Regions from separate parts of the Cupriavidus sp. HPC(L) genome, predicted to be linked through region 2. Evidence: riboswitches for the same ligand, from Rfam matches in the RefSeq annotation. Region 2 holds a riboswitch; the other holds the start of a gene.
What was found. A riboswitch is a leader RNA that binds a small molecule or an ion and turns the genes downstream of it on or off. The one in region 2 is predicted to bind glycine.
Positions count from the first base shown of each region.

Region 1 (9,106 bases), on a different contig from region 2:
CACCACGGTCACGCCGAGGATATGCACCGCAACCATGATCGCCGCCATCGCGACGAACAGGCGCACGAACATCGTGTCGAAGCGACGCGCCGCCACTGGCTCAGCCCTGCACGCTGGCGGTAAAGACGTAGCCCTCGCCGCGAACCGTGCGGATCAGGCCGGGCTCGCGCGGGTCCTCGCGCAGCTTCTGCCGCAGCCGCGACACCAGCAGGTCGATGCTGCGATCGAACAGATCCAGTTCGCGGCCGCGCGCCAACTGGATCAGCCGTTCGCGATCGAGGATCTGCTGCGGATGGTCAAGAAAGGCCAGCAGCAGCCGGAATTCCGCGTTCGACAGCGGCACCACGGTATCGTCGCGGTCGACCAGCTGGCGCAGCACCGTATGCAGGCGCCAATCGCCGAAGCGAAGTTCGACCCGGGCGCGAGCTGCCGCCGAAGGGCCGGCCCGCATGCCGCGCTCGCCGCCGCGGCTGCGCCGCAGCACGGTATGGATGCGGGCGACCAGCTCTCGCATTTCGAATGGCTTGGTGACGTAGTCGTCGGCCCCGACCTCCAGGCCGACCACGCGATCGGCCAGCTCCGCCCGCGCGGTCAGCATGATCACCGGCAGATCGCCCTGCTCCCGCAGTTCGCGGCACAGCGCCAGGCCGTTCTCGCCCGGCAGCGACAGGTCGAGGATCACCAGGTCGTAGGCGTGGGCGGCCAGCGCGGCCCGCATGGCGGCGCCGCCTTCGACGCCGTCCGCAGCGATGCCGAAGGTCGACAGGTAGTCGGCAAGCATCGTGCGGATTTGCGCGTCGTCATCGACGATCAGCAGGCGGATTGCCGCGGGCGCGGCATCGGGAAGACTCAGGTCCATCGAGGAGGAAGGGAAGAAGCGGTGTGCCGCGGCGCCGAGCGGCCTCGGCGATCCGGCACTGTAGCAGCCCGATGTTGCAGGCCCTTGGCTGCTTTGTATCGGCGCTGATACGAAAGGCCGCGCGTACCCGGCGCTGCGCTTCAGCCGGCCGCGGCCTTGGTGCCGAGCAGCGCCTTCAGTCCCGCCAGCCGGTCCTTCGGGCTCATCGCCGGCGTCTCGTCCTTCGGTGCCGGGGCTTCCTCGAGCTTCATCTCGCCGATGAAGCGCGACGGCTGGCACGAGTAGGTGTCGCGCGCGCGCTTGCGCTTCTTGCACCAGCTGATATGCAGGCTGCGCTGCGCGCGCGTGATGCCGACGTACATCAGGCGCCGCTCCTCCTCGATCTTCTCGTCGCTCAGGTCCTCGTCCTCGCGGCAATGCGGCAGGATGCCCTCCTCCACGCCGACCAGGAACACGTGCGGATATTCGAGGCCCTTGGACGCATGCAGCGTCGACAGCCGCACCGCATCCGGATCCTCCTCGCGGCCCTCGAGCATGCTCATCAGCGCGACCGTCTGCGTCAACTCCAGCAGGTTCTTGCCTTCGTCGCCGAAGCCGTCGGCGGTGTCGAAGCCGGTCGCCTCGCCGTCCGCGGCCTCCGGCTTGGTGCCCTTGCGCTTGAGCCAGTCGAGGAATTCCAGCGTATTGGTCCATTTGGCCTGGGCCTGGCGCTCGTCGAAGGTGTCGTACAGATAGGCTTCGTAGTGGATGCCTTCCATCAGATCGTCGAGCACCTCGGTGGCCGGATCGCGCGCGGCACGGTCGGCCAGCCGCACCATCGCCTCGCAGAAGGTGCGCAGCGGCTCGAGCTGGCGCGGCTGCAGCTTGCCTTCGATGCCGCCCATCATCGCCGCCTCGAACAGCGACACCTTGGCCTGCCCGGCGAAGGTGCCCAGCACCTCCAGCGTGGTATTGCCGACCCCGCGCCGCGGCGTGGTGACCGCGCGGATAAAGGCCGGATCGTCGTCGGGATTGGCGATCAGCCGCAGATAGGCACAGATGTCCTTGATCTCGGCCTTGTCGAAGAAGCTCTGCCCGCCGGACAGCACATACGGGATGCGCTCGCGGCGCAGGATCTGCTCGAACAGCCGCGCCTGGTGGTTGCCGCGATAGAGGATCGCGTAGTCGCGGAACTGCGCGCGCCGCTCGAACTTGTGCGCCGACAGCTTGAACACCACCGACTCGGCCTCGTGCTCCTCGTCGTTCATCGGCGTCACGGTGATCGGGTCCCCCATGCCGTGCTCGCTCCACAGCGTCTTGTCGAACAGCTTGGGGTTGTTGGCGATCACCGCATTGGCGGCCTGCAGGATGCGCACCGTCGAGCGATAGTTCTGCTCGAGCTTGATGACCTTCAGGTTCGGGAAGTCGGTCTGCAGCAGGCGCAGATTGTCCAGCGTGGCGCCGCGCCAGCCGTAGATCGCCTGGTCGTCGTCGCCGACCGCGGTGAAGGCGGGCGCGCGCAGATGCGAGCCGCCGGCCAGCAGCTTCAGCAGCTGGTACTGGCAGGCGTTGGTGTCCTGGTATTCGTCGACCAGGAAGTAGCGCAGCCGGTTCTGCCACTTGAGCCGCACGGTTTCGTCGCGTGCGAACAGCTCGGCCGGCAGCCGGATCAGGTCGTCGAAGTCGACCGCCTGGTACGCCGCCAGCGTGGCGACGTAGTTGCGGTAGATCAGCGCGGCCTGGTGCTGGTCGGCGTCGGCGGCCTCGGCAATCGCGGTCTCGGGATCGACCATGCCGTTCTTCCACAGCGAGATCGTGCTCTGCACGCTGCGGATCAGCTTCTTGTCAGTGGTGGCCAGCTGCTCCTGGATCAGGCCGAAGCAGTCATCGGCGTCCATGATCGAGAACTGCGGCTTCAGGCCAAGGTGCTCGGCCTCGGCACGCAGGATCTGCACGCCCAGCGAGTGGAAGGTACAGACGGTCAGCTGGCGCAGCGGGATGCGCTTGCCGTCCCGGGTCTTGCCCTCCATCAGCTTGGCGATCCGCTCCTGCATTTCCTTGGCGGCCTTGTTGGTGAAGGTCACCGCGGCGATGTGGCGGGGCTCGAAGCCCTTGTCCTCGATCAGATGCGCGATCTTCTGCGTGATCACCCGGGTCTTGCCCGAACCCGCGCCGGCGAGCACCAGGCAGGGGCCGTCCAGATAGCGGACGGCTTCGGATTGGGCGGCGTTCAGTCCGTGGGTCATCGGTCGGGGGCGGAGTTCGGGTACGGCAGGAGGTCGGACCGCACCCCGAGGGAGGCGGGCCGCAGGCGCGACGCGTTCGGGCACGGGTCGCGGATGGATCAAAGCGGGCGATGTTAACACGGGGGCGGGTCCGGCCGAGCCACCGGATCCGTGGCCTGCAACGCGCCGCTCTCGCGTTGACAGCCGGCAGGCCTGCGGTTAGAGTCGCGCCATCCGTCCGGGAGAGCGCGCGACTGTATCGTCATTCGCGCCGCCGAAGGGGAATCACCCGAAAACTCTCAGGCACCATGGACCGGGCGGATCGGCATGCAGCATGCACACGATGTATGCCGAACTCTGGAGAGCGACACCCGCCATTCATCGATTGAATGATGAGCGTGTCCACCGAAGGGGCGCACGGCGGGGCCGGCGGGTTCGAAGCGAACCGCAGAACCAGTCCGTAATCTCTCAGGTATCGAGGACAGAGGGGGTCATCCGTCGCGACGGTTCCAACGAGCCGCGCGACGGATGACCCTTTTTTGTTTGGCGCGCCGCGCGCGCCGGACTGAACGATGCCACGCTCCGAGGAATCCATGACGCTCCAGGCCACCCCGCTCAACGCCATCCACCGCGCCCTCGGCGCCCGCATGGTTGATTTCGGCGGATGGGACATGCCGGTCAACTACGGCTCGCAGATCGAGGAACACCATGCGGTGCGCAGCGATGCGGGCATGTTCGACGTTTCGCACATGTGCGTCGTCGACCTCGCCGGACCCAATACCCGCGCCTTCCTGCGCGGACTGCTCGCCAACAACGTCGACAAGCTGCAAACCCCCGGCAAGGCGCTGTATTCCTGCATGCTCGACCCGAATGGCGGTGTGATCGACGACCTGATCGTCTATTTCTTCGCCGAGGACCGCTTCCGCCTGGTGGTCAACGCCAGCACCGCGACCGGCGATATCGACTGGATCCGCCAGCGCAATGCCGACACCGGCGCCGGCTTGACCATTACTCCCCGTCGCACCGACAACGCCTCCGATAATGCCGCACCGCTGGCCATCGTCGCCGTGCAGGGCCCGAACGCGCGCGCCAAGGTGTGGGCGGCCTTCCCGTCGACCCAGCCCAGCGAGGCGCTCAAGCCGTTCAACGCGATGGTCGTCGAAGACGCCGCGATCGGCGAAATCATGGTGGCCCGCACCGGCTACACCGGCGAGGACGGCTTCGAGCTGGTGGTGCCGGCCGACAACGTCGCCGCGGTCTGGGAAAAGCTGCATGCCGCCGGCGTGCGTCCGGCCGGGCTCGGCGCGCGCGACACGCTGCGGCTCGAAGCCGGCATGAACCTGTACGGTCAGGACATGGACATCCACACCTCGCCGCTCGACGCCGGCCTGGCCTGGACCGTCGACCTGCAAAGCGAGCGCGATTTCGTCGGCAAGGCCGCGCTGGTGGCCAACGGCCAGCGCCAGCAATTTGCCGGCCTGATCCTGCGCGACAAGGGCGGCGTGCTGCGCGCGCACCAGACCGTGCTGACCGCCGCCGGCGAGGGCGAAATCACCTCGGGCACCTTCAGCCCGACCCTGTCCCAGTCGATCGCCTTCGCGCGCCTGCCCAAGGATGTGGCGCTCGGCAGCGAAGTCCAGGTGCTGATCCGCGACCGCAAACTGACTGCGACTGTGGTTAAACTGCCGTTTGTGCGCAATGGCAAGGCACTCGTGAGCTGACGGCTCACTGCGGACATCGTCCACCCGGTCACGCTGCGCCCCGCGGCCCCTTTCACCGATGGCACGCGGCGGCGCCACACAAGAATCTGAAATTGGAGAATCTCGATGAATTTCCCCGCTGACCTGAAGTACACCGAGTCGCACGAATGGGTGCGCGTCGAAACCGACGGCACGCTGACGATCGGCATCACCGATCACGCACAGGATGCGCTCGGCGACATCGTCTTCCTCGAACTGCCCGAGGTCGGCAAGACGGTCGGCGCCGGTGACGCGCTGGCCGTGGTCGAATCGGTCAAGGCCGCGTCGGACATCTACGCACCGGTGGCCGGTGAAGTGGTCGCCGTCAACGACGCCGTCAAGGACGCGCCCGAGAGCGTCAACGCCAACGCCTTCGATGCCTGGCTGTTCAAGATCAAGCCGGCCAACGGCGACGACGTCAACGGCCTGATGACGGCCGACGCCTACAAGGCCAGCGTCGGCGCCTGAGCCCGGCGCCCCGCCCGCGGCGCCGAGGCATGGCTGACCACCATGCCCCGGCCCGCCTCTCCGAGTCACTTGCCATGAACGCTCCCCTGCCCATGAACGCCGCTCAATCCGCTCGCCCTTCGCTGGCCGAACTCGAAGCTCGCGACGCCTTCTCCCACCGCCATATCGGTCCCGACGCCGCCGAACAGCAGCACATGCTGAAGGTGCTGGGCTACGACAGCCGCGCCGCGCTGATGGACGCCATCATCCCGGCCGCGATCCGCCGCCGCGACGGCATGCCGCTGGGCGAATTCACCGAGCCGCTGACCGAGGAAGCCGCGCTGGCCAAGCTGCGCGGCATCGCCGGCAAGAACAAGGTGTTCAAGAGCTTCATCGGCCAGGGCTACTACAACACGCTGACGCCGGGCGTGATCCTGCGCAACATCTTCGAAAACCCGGCCTGGTACACCGCCTACACGCCGTACCAGCCGGAGATCTCGCAGGGCCGCCTGGAGGCGATGCTGAACTTCCAGCAGATGGTCACCGACCTGACGGGCCTCGATATCGCCAATGCGTCGATGCTCGACGAAGGCACGGCCGCGGCCGAGGCGATGACGCTGCTGCAGCGCGTGAACAAGCACGCATCGAATACCTTCTACGTGGCCGACGACGTGTTGCCGCAGACGATCGAAGTGGTGCGCACGCGCGCGCTGCCGCTCGGCATCGAGGTCAAGGTCGGTCCCGCCGCCGACGCGGCGCAGGCGCACGCGTTCGGCGTGCTGCTGCAATACCCGGGCGTCAACGGCGACGTGGCGGACTACCGCGCGATCGCCGATGCGGTCCACGCGGCCGGCGGCCTGGTGGTCGCCGCGGCCGACCTGCTGGCGCTGACGCTGCTCACCGCGCCGGGCGAATGGGGCGCGGACGTGGCGGTCGGCAATTCGCAGCGCTTCGGTGTGCCGCTGGGCTTCGGCGGCCCGCACGCCGGCTATATGGCCGTCAAGGACGCCTACAAGCGCTCGATGCCGGGCCGCCTGGTCGGCGTCACCGTCGACGCGCAGGGCAACAAGGCCTACCGGCTGGCGCTGCAGACGCGTGAGCAGCATATCCGCCGCGAGAAGGCGACCTCGAACATCTGTACCGCGCAGGTGCTGCTGGCGGTCATGGCGTCGATGTACGCGGTCTACCACGGGCCGCAGGGCCTGAAGCGGATCGCGCAGCGCGTGCACCGGCTGACCGCGACGCTGGCCGGCGGCCTGCAGGCGCTGGGCTACGCCCGCACCAACCAGACCTTCTTCGACACGCTGACGATCGAGACTGGTGCCGCCACCGAGGCGATCCACGCCGCGGCCGCCGCGCGCCAGATCAATCTGCGCCGCGCCGGCGCCACGCAGGTCGGCATCTCGCTGGACGAGACCACCAGCCGCGACGATGTGGTCGCGCTGTGGGAGATCTTCGCGCAGGGCAAGCCGGTGCCGGCCTTCGACGCACTGGAAGCCGCGGCCGATGATGGCTATCCGGCGGCGCTGTCGCGCCAGAGCGCCTACCTGACGCACCCGGTCTTCAACACCCACCATGCCGAGCACGAGATGCTGCGCTACCTGCGCATGCTGGCCGACAAGGATCTGGCGCTCGACCGCACGATGATCCCGCTGGGCTCCTGCACGATGAAGCTCAACGCGACCAGCGAGATGATTCCGGTCACCTGGCCCGAGTTCTCGAGCATCCATCCGTTCGCGCCGGACGACCAGACCGTCGGCTACCGCGAGATGATCGCCCAGCTGGAGGCGATGCTGTGCGCGGCCACCGGCTACGCCGCCGTCAGCCTGCAGCCCAACGCCGGCTCGCAGGGCGAATACGCCGGCCTGCAGATCATCCACGCCTACCATGCGAGCCGCGGCGAGAGCCATCGCAACATCTGCCTGATCCCGTCGTCGGCGCACGGCACCAACCCGGCGTCCGCGCAGATGGCCGGCATGCAGGTGGTCGTGGTGGCCTGCGACGAGGACGGCAACGTCGACCTGGCCGATCTGGAAAAGAAGGCCGCGCAGCACGGCAAGAACCTGGCGGCGATCATGATCACCTACCCGTCCACGCACGGCGTGTTCGAGGAAGGCGTGCAGCGCATCTGCGAGATCGTCCACAGCCACGGCGGCCAGGTCTATGTCGACGGCGCCAACATGAACGCGATGGTCGGCACCGCCGCGCCGGGGCAGTTCGGCGGCGACGTGTCGCACCTGAACCTGCACAAGACCTTCTGCATCCCGCACGGCGGCGGCGGCCCGGGCGTCGGTCCGGTTGCGGTCGGCGCGCACCTGGCCCCGTTCCTGCCGAACCACACCAGCACCGGCTATCGCCGCGCCGATGACGGCATCGGCGCCATCTCTGCCGCGCCCTACGGCTCGGCCAGCATCCTGCCGATCTCGTGGATGTATATCGCGATGATGGGCGCGCGCGGACTGACCGCCGCCACCGAGAACGCGATCCTGGCGGCCAACTATGTCGCCAAGCGGCTGTCGGACTACTACCCGGTGCTGTACACCGGCGGCAACGGCCATATCGCGCACGAGTGCATTCTCGACCTGCGTCCGATCCAGAAGGCGACCGGCATCAGCAACGAGGATGTGGCCAAGCGGCTGATGGACTATGGCTTCCATGCGCCGACGATGAGCTTCCCGGTGCCCGGCACGCTGATGATCGAGCCGACCGAGAGCGAGGCGCTGCACGAGCTGGACCGCTTCATCGACGCGATGATCGCGATCCGCAAGGAAATTGCGCGCGTCGAGGACGGCAGCTTCGACCGCGAGGACAACCCGCTGAAGAACGCGCCTCACACCGCGGCGGTCATCACCGCCAACGAGTGGAATCACAAGTACACGCGTGAGGAAGCCGCCTATCCGGTCGCCTCGCTGCGGACGCAGAAGTACTGGCCGCCGGTCGGCCGGGCCGACAACGTCTACGGCGATCGCAACCTGTTCTGCTCCTGCGTGCCGATGAGCGCCTACGAGGAGTAAGCGGGCACGCTTCCTGCTGCAATTCGCACGGCGGCTTGTTGCCGCGCGCACGCTGGACGGCGTGCGGCCTTTCTGGTTCCGGCCTCCGGGCCGGAACCATCATCGGTAAGGAGACTGTCGATGTGGGAAATGAGCGCGCCGTGGTGGGAATTCATTGTCCGAGGGCTGATCGTTTATTTCGCCCTTCTGATCATGATGCGGTTGGGTGGCAAGCGGCAGATCGGACAGATGACACCGTTCGATCTGATCCTGCTGCTGATCCTGTCCGAGGGCGTGCAGAACGCCATGGTCGGCGATGACAAGTCGGTCTCCGCGGGCCTGATCCTCGCCGCGACGCTGATCGGCATCAACGTGCTGGTCAGCTGGCTCAGTTGGCGCAGCCGCAAGTTCGAGTACGCGGTCGAGGGCCATCCGCAACTGCTGATCCGCCATGGCAAGGTGATCGACGAGGTCATGCATGGCGCGCGGCTGACCAGCGACGACCTGATGAAGGTACTGCGGCGCGAGGGATGCGCGAGCCTGGACGACGTCTATATCGCGATCCTGGAAAACGACGGCGCGATCAGCGTGCTCAAGCGCAAGGAACTGCCGGAGGAACCGCCCGGCCCCGGCGTCTCCCTGTGGGAGCGCCCCGAGGACGATCGGCCGGTCTAGCCCGGTCTGTTCCGGTCCAGCCGGAGAGCGGGCCGCGGCGCGGGCCGGCACACCGCCGCAAACGATAGGAGACCAACGTGGCTGTCAGCGTTTTCGACCTGTTCAAGGTCGGCATCGGGCCATCGAGCTCGCATACGGTGGGACCGATGCGTGCGGCCGGCATGTTCGCGCATGGACTGGAGCGCGACG
Region 1 is NZ_AMPR02000443.1:9,704-18,809, reverse strand. Features, by position in the region: partial or broken gene B551_RS21660 (two-component sensor histidine kinase) at 1-96, opposite strand, end outside; gene B551_RS21655 (response regulator) at 101-859, opposite strand; gene B551_RS21650 (UvrD-helicase domain-containing protein) at 1,000-3,084, opposite strand; glycine riboswitch at 3,293-3,389, shown strand; glycine riboswitch at 3,411-3,558, shown strand; gene gcvT (glycine cleavage system aminomethyltransferase GcvT) at 3,657-4,784, shown strand; gene gcvH (glycine cleavage system protein GcvH) at 4,890-5,270, shown strand; gene gcvP (aminomethyl-transferring glycine dehydrogenase) at 5,345-8,263, shown strand; gene B551_RS21630 (DUF421 domain-containing protein) at 8,384-8,917, shown strand; gene B551_RS21625 (L-serine ammonia-lyase) at 8,995-9,106, shown strand, end outside.
Region 1: it holds a riboswitch for glycine, as region 2 does, so the genes downstream of both, gcvT (glycine cleavage system aminomethyltransferase GcvT) here and B551_RS10540 (D-amino acid dehydrogenase) in region 2, are expected to answer to the same signal.

Region 2 (6,615 bases):
CGGCGGTCTGCACGGCGGCCGCGGCGGTGACGCAAGCGCCGGCGGCCACGACCAGCAAAGCCAGGACGGCGGGAGGAAGCGAAGGCAGTTTCATCGCAATAGCATGGCGGGGCCGTGCGGCCTGGATAGGAGCGGCGCAGCTTGGCGCCAAGGTCGTGACCGGCACCGATGCCGCTGGCGTCCAGGCTCGGATCACGGCTTGGACTATACCGCGCCAAATGCACTTTGCGACAGCGGGACAGGCCGTGTGCCGCGACTCGCACCATGCCGCTCGATGTGATACGGTGACGCCTACGGAACCCGCCGACCCGGGGAATGCCCTTGCGGGCACGCATGAACCGTCCCCCCTTGCTCGACGACTCGCCCAACGCACCGCCGCACGTAGCGCTGAAACGACCGCCCGACACACCGAACGACGATCGCCGCGAGGACCCGGCCACGGCCACGACGCGTCGTCCCCGGTTCGCGCTGTCGTTGACGACGCGCATCGCGCTGGTCACCGCGGGTCTGTCGACCGTGCTCGGCGCCGCCCTCGTGGTGGGCTCGCTGAAATCGGCCCATGACGACCTGCGTGACGCACTGCAGGCGCAACAGGATTCCGTCGTCAAGCTGACGGCGGAGCAGCTCGATTCCGCGGTCAACGATCGCCTGATCCTGCTCGAGCACCTCGCCCCGCAATTCAAGTCGATGATGGACGCGCCGGCCGCGCAGCTGCAGGCCATGCTCAGCCGCACCATTCCGATTCCCGGTACCTTCAACAGCGCCGTCGTGGTCGATGCCAGGGGCATGCTGCTGGCCCGCGACGGCACCCTGGTGTCGGTCGCGGACCGCACCTACTTCCGCGAGGCCGCGCGCACCCTGGCGCCGGTGATCAGCCCGCCGATCCGCGCCCGCGCCGACGGTTCGGTCGGCGTGCTGCTGGCCGTGCCGATCGTCTCGGACGACAAGACCTTCCTGGGCCTGGTCGGCGGCTGGATCGACCTGGCGCGCTCGAACTTCCTGGTGGAAGTGCCGCACAGCCCGATCGCCAGCACCGGCTTCTATTGCCTGGTATCGGCCGGCGCGCAGCCGGTCTACGTGCAACACCGGCTGCAGCAGCAGGTCGGGCGGCCGGCGCGCGCGCAGGGAGAGACCTGCGGCGTGCAGGCACAGCCGGCGACCCTGGAGTTCCTGACACCGCGCGAGCCGGTCATCGCACGCTATCTGATGGCGACCACCGGTTGGGAACTGGTCGCCGTGCTGCCGGCCAAGGAGGCCTTCCAGCCGCTGCACGCGATGCAGCAGCGCTTCCTGTTGTGGTCGGCGGTCGCGGTGGGATTGGCGGCGGTGCTGAACTGGTTCGCGGTGCACTGGATGTTCGCGCCGCTGGCGCAGCTGCGGCGCGTGGTGCGCGACAGCGCGCGCGACCTGTCGGCCTACGAGAGGCTGTCGACCCATCGCCATGACGAGATCGGCGTGCTGGCGCGCGCGTTCGCCCGGCTGATGCGCGACGTGCGCGAGCGCCGCGAACAGCTGCACCGCAGCGAAACGCGTCTGCGCGCGGTCACCGACACGCTGCCGTCGCTGCTGGCGTTCATCGACACCGACGAGCGCTACGTCTTCAACAACCTCGCCTACGAGCGCACCTTCGGCATTCCGCTCGACCAGCTGCGCGGCATGACGCTGCGCGAACTGCTGGGCGAGGCGCGCTACGCCCGCATCCAGCCGTATCTGCAGCAGGCGCTGGCCGGCACCGCGGTCACGTTCGAGACCGAGTTCCACGATCCCGACTACCACTGCACCGAAACCAATTTCCGGCCCGAGTGGAGCGCCGATGGCAGCCGCGTCGAGGGCGTGCATGTCCATGTGCAGGACATCACCGCGCGCAAGCTCGAGACGCTGCGGCTCGCGCAGATCTCGCGCCTGGACCACCTGACGCAGCTGCTGAACCGCAGCGCGTTCGAGACGCGGCTGGCCGAGGCGATGGCGCGCAGCCGCTCGCAGGACCGGCTGATGGCGCTGCTGTATCTGGACATGGACCGCTTCAAGGCGGTCAACGACCACTATGGCCACGCGGCCGGCGACCAGCTGCTGCAGAGCTTTGCCAAGCGCGTGCAGCGCTGCGTGCGCGAGCGCGATGCGGTGGCGCGGCTGGGCGGCGACGAGTTCGCCATCGTGATGGAGGACATCGACCGGCCCGATGTCGCGGTGCGCGTCGCCGGCGCGATCCTGCATGCGGTGGGCCGCCGCTTCTTCATCGAGGGCGCCTTCGTCGACGTCAATGTCAGCATCGGCATCGCGCTGTACCAGGGCGCGCCGATGACATGGCAGCAGCTGGCCAAGGAGGCCGATGCGCTGCTGTACCGCGCCAAGGACGCCGGACGCGGCCGCTTCGAGATCGGCCCGCCCGAGCTGGCGAACCGATCGCGGGAGGCGCGCCCGTAGGCCGGCTTGCGCGCCGGCGCGGCGTCGGCAGTCCCGGCGGCGTATCCTAGAAGGCCGATCCGCATCGTTCGTTCACAGGAGCCAGTCATGTCAGACCAGCAGCCCCCAGCGACCCGCATCGAACAGGACAGCCTGGGCCAGGTACCCGTCCCCGCCGACCACCTGTGGGGCGCGCAGACCGAGCGCTCGCGCCAGAACTTCCGCATCGGCAACGAGAAGATGCCGCCCGCGCTGATCGAGGCCTTTGCGATCCTGAAGCTGTGCGCGGCGCGTGCGAACCGCGAGCTGAACGTGCTCGACGCGGCGCTGGCGCAGGCGATCGAACAGGCCGCCGAGGAGATCATCGCCGGCCAGTGGCCCGACGAGTTTCCGCTGTCGGTCTGGCAGACCGGCTCGGGCACGCAGACCAACATGAACCTGAACGAGGTGATCGCCAATCGTGCGATCCAGCTGCTCGGCGGCGAGGTCGGCAGCAAGCGTCCGGTTCATCCCAACGACCACGTCAACGCGAGCCAGTCGTCCAACGACAGCTTCCCGACCGCGATGCATATCGCCGCCGCGCGCGCGGTGCAGCGCCAGCTGCTGCCGGCGCTGGAGACGTTGCAGAAGACGCTGGGCAGCAAGGTCGAGGCCTTCGCCGACATCGTCAAGGTCGGCCGCACCCATCTGCAGGATGCGGTGCCGCTGACGCTGGGCCAGGAGTTCTCCGGTTACCAGGCGCAGGTCGCCGATGCGCAGGCGCGGCTGCACCAGGCCGTGCTGCGCGCGATGCCGGTGCCCCAGGGGGGCACCGCGGTCGGCACCGGCCTGAATGCGCCCGCCGGCTTTGCCGCCGCCTTCGCGCGCGCGCTGGCCGACTACACGGGCCTGCCGTTCGAACCAGCGGCCAACCGCTACGCGCTGCAGGCCGCGCACGACGCGCTCGCCGATCTGTCCGGCGCGCTGAACACCACGGCCTCGTCCTTCCTGAAGATCGCGCGCGACTTCATGCTGCTCGGTTCCGGCCCGCGCGCGGGCTTTGCCGAACTGCAGCTGCCGGCCAACGAGCCGGGCTCGTCGATCATGCCGGGCAAGGTCAACCCGACCCAGGCCGAGGCGCTGGCGATGGTCTGCTGCCGTGTGATCGGCAACCACACCACGATCACGCTGGCCAACGGTCTCGGCACGCTGGAGCTGAACGCCTACAAGCCGGTCATCGTTTACAGCCTGCTGCAGTCGGTTACACTGCTGGCCGACGCGGCGGCCAGCTTCGCCGAACACATGGTGGCCGGCGTCGAAGCCGACCGGGCGCGCATCGCCGAGCTGCTCGAACGATCGCTGATGCCGGTCACCGCGCTGAACCCGCATATCGGCTACGACAAGGCCGCCGAGATCGCCAAGCTGGCCGTGGCCCGCAACCTGTCGCTGCGCGAGGCGGCAATCGCCTCGGGCCATGTCACCGCCGAGCAGTTCGAACAATGGATCGATCTGAAGGGGATGACGCGCGAGGTGTAGCGTCAGCGCACCGGTGCTGGCGGCCACGTCCACGACGGCGCATGCGGCCGCCCACACATTGAACGACCCATCGACCGGCCCCGCGGCACCGCGGCGGCCGGCGACAAACCCGCTCCAGACGGGCCGACGACGATCGGGGTAACAACGATCGCATTGACGAGATGATTCCTGCTCCCATTCCCGCCGATGACCCGCGGCGCCTCGACGCGCTGTATTCGCTGAACCTCCTCGATACCGCCGCCGAAGAGCGCTTCGACCGGCTGACACGCCTGGCCAGGCGGCTGTTCGACGTGCCGATCGCGCTGGTCAGCCTGGTTGATGCCAGGCGGCAATGGTTCAAGTCCTCGTTCGGCCTGGCCGTCCGCGAAACGCCACGCGAGCAATCGTTCTGCGGCCACGCGATCCTGCGCGACGATCTGCTGATCGTGCCCGATGCGCTGCAGGACCAGCGCTTTCACGACAACCCGCTGGTCACGGGCGCGCCCGGCGTGCGCTTCTATGCCGGCTGCCCGCTCGCGGTACGCGGCGGCGCCAAGGTCGGCACGCTGTGCCTGATCGACACCGCGCCGCGCGAGTTCGACAAGGACGACCAGGCGCTGCTGCACGATCTGGGGCGCCTGGCCGAGCAGGAGCTGGAGTCGGCGCAACTGGCGTCGATGGATGACCTGACGATGCTGTCGAACCGGCGCGGCTTCTCGGCGCTGGCGCAGCATGCGCTGGCGGTCTGCCAGCGCCAGCGCATGCCGGCCACGCTGCTGTTCTTCGACATGGATGGCTTCAAGGCCATCAACGACCGCTTCGGCCACGCGGAGGGCGATCTGGCGCTGGCCGCCTTCGCAGATCAATTGCGCCAGGCGTTCCGGCAGTCCGACCTGATCGGACGGCTCGGCGGCGACGAGTTCGTCGTGCTGCTTGTCGACGCCTGTGCCGACCAGTGCGACGCGATGCTGGCCCGGCTGCGGCAAGGCGTGGAGGCACACAACGCGCAGAGCCAGCGCGGCTATCGGCTCGACTTCAGCGCCGGCGCGGTCGCGTTCGATCCCGCCCGCCATGCGGGCATCGCCGATCTGCTGGCGCAGGCCGATCAGGCGATGTACGCCAACAAGCAGGCTCGCAAGGCGGGGACGCCGCCCGCCGGGCGTCAGTAACTCGCGTTGCGGCCGCCGCCGCGCCGTGTTACTGTCCGCCCATCCAGGAGAAAGCGAGCCTGCCGCGACAGCGCGGCGGCAGCGCTGCCGAAGGCGTACCCCCGAAACGCTCAGGTACCGAAGACTGGAGACGACAACGAACTGGAGAGCGCCGCCATCATGATTTGACGATGACGGCCGCCGAAGGGGCAAGCCGGGTCCGGGGCGGACGCGGTGAATCTCTCAGGCAAAAGGACAGTGGGGGCAGCCGGGTTGGCATCAACGATGCCGGCCGGCTGCCCCTTTTTGCATCCTGGAGCCTGAAATGAAAGTCATCGTGATGGGAGCCGGCGTGATCGGCGTGGCCTCGGCGTGGTATCTGTCCAAGGCCGGCCACGAGGTCGTGGTGCTCGAGCGCAATGCCGGCGCGGCACGCGAAACCAGCTTCGGCAACGGCGGCCAGATCTCGGTCAGCCATGCCGAGCCCTGGGCCAACCCGTCGGCGCCGCTGAAGCTGCTCAGCTGGCTGGGACGCGAGGACGCGCCGCTGCTGTTCCGCCTGCGCGCCGACCCGGCGCAATGGTCGTGGGGCCTCAAATTCCTGCGCGAATGTCCGGCCCGGCGTTCCACCCGCAACATGATCCAGCTGCTCAATCTCGGCACCTACAGCCGCGCCAGCCTGCAGGCGCTGCGCGCCGAGACCGGCATCGAGTACGACCACCTGGCCCGGGGCATCCTGCACTTCTATACCAGCCAGAAGGAATTCGACGCGGCGATCGAGCCGGCGCGCATCATGCGCGAGCTCGGCTGCGAGCGCCGCGTGATCGGTCCCGACGAAGTGGTGAAGCTGGAACCCGCGTTGGCGTCGATCGCGCCGCGGCTGGCGGGCGCCACCTACACCAGCGAGGACGAGTCCGGCGACGTGCATCGCTTCACCACCGGACTGGCCGCGCTGTGCGAGGCGCGCGGCGTGCGCTTCCGCTATGGCGTGCGCGTGCAGCGGCTGCTGGCCGAAGGCGGCCGCATGCGTGGGGTCGAGATCGCCGACGAGACCGGCGCGTACACGGTCGAGCAGGCCGACGCCTACGTGCTCGCGCTCGGCAGCTTCAGCCCGATGCTGGCGCGCCCGCTGGGCGTCAAGCTCGACATCTATCCGGCAAAGGGTTATTCGGCCACGCTGCCGGTGCTCGACCCCGAGCGCGCGCCGAGCGTCAGCCTGACCGACGACGAGTACAAGCTGGTGTTCTCGCGGCTGGGCGACCGGCTGCGCATCGCCGGCACCGCCGAGCTCAACGGCTATTCGATGGAGCTGAACCCGGTGCGCTGCGAGGCCATCGTGCGGCGCACGCTGGAGATCTTCCCCGGTGTCAGCCGGCCCGAACTGGCGCGCTACTGGACCGGCCTGCGTCCCGCGACGCCGGGCAACGTGCCATATATCGGCGCGAGCGCGGTGCAGGGGCTGTATCTGAACACCGGCCATGGCACGCTGGGCTGGACGCACGGCTGCGGCTCGGGACGCGCGATCGCCGAACTGATCTGCGGCCGCGTGCCGGAGGTCGACTTTGGCTTC
Region 2 is NZ_AMPR02000147.1:67-6,681, reverse strand. Features, by position in the region: partial or broken gene B551_RS10560 (CHASE domain-containing protein) at 1-94, opposite strand, end outside; gene B551_RS10555 (diguanylate cyclase domain-containing protein) at 334-2,424, shown strand; gene fumC (class II fumarate hydratase) at 2,512-3,918, shown strand; gene B551_RS10545 (diguanylate cyclase) at 4,080-5,066, shown strand; glycine riboswitch at 5,198-5,314, shown strand; partial or broken gene B551_RS10540 (D-amino acid dehydrogenase) at 5,371-6,615, shown strand, end outside.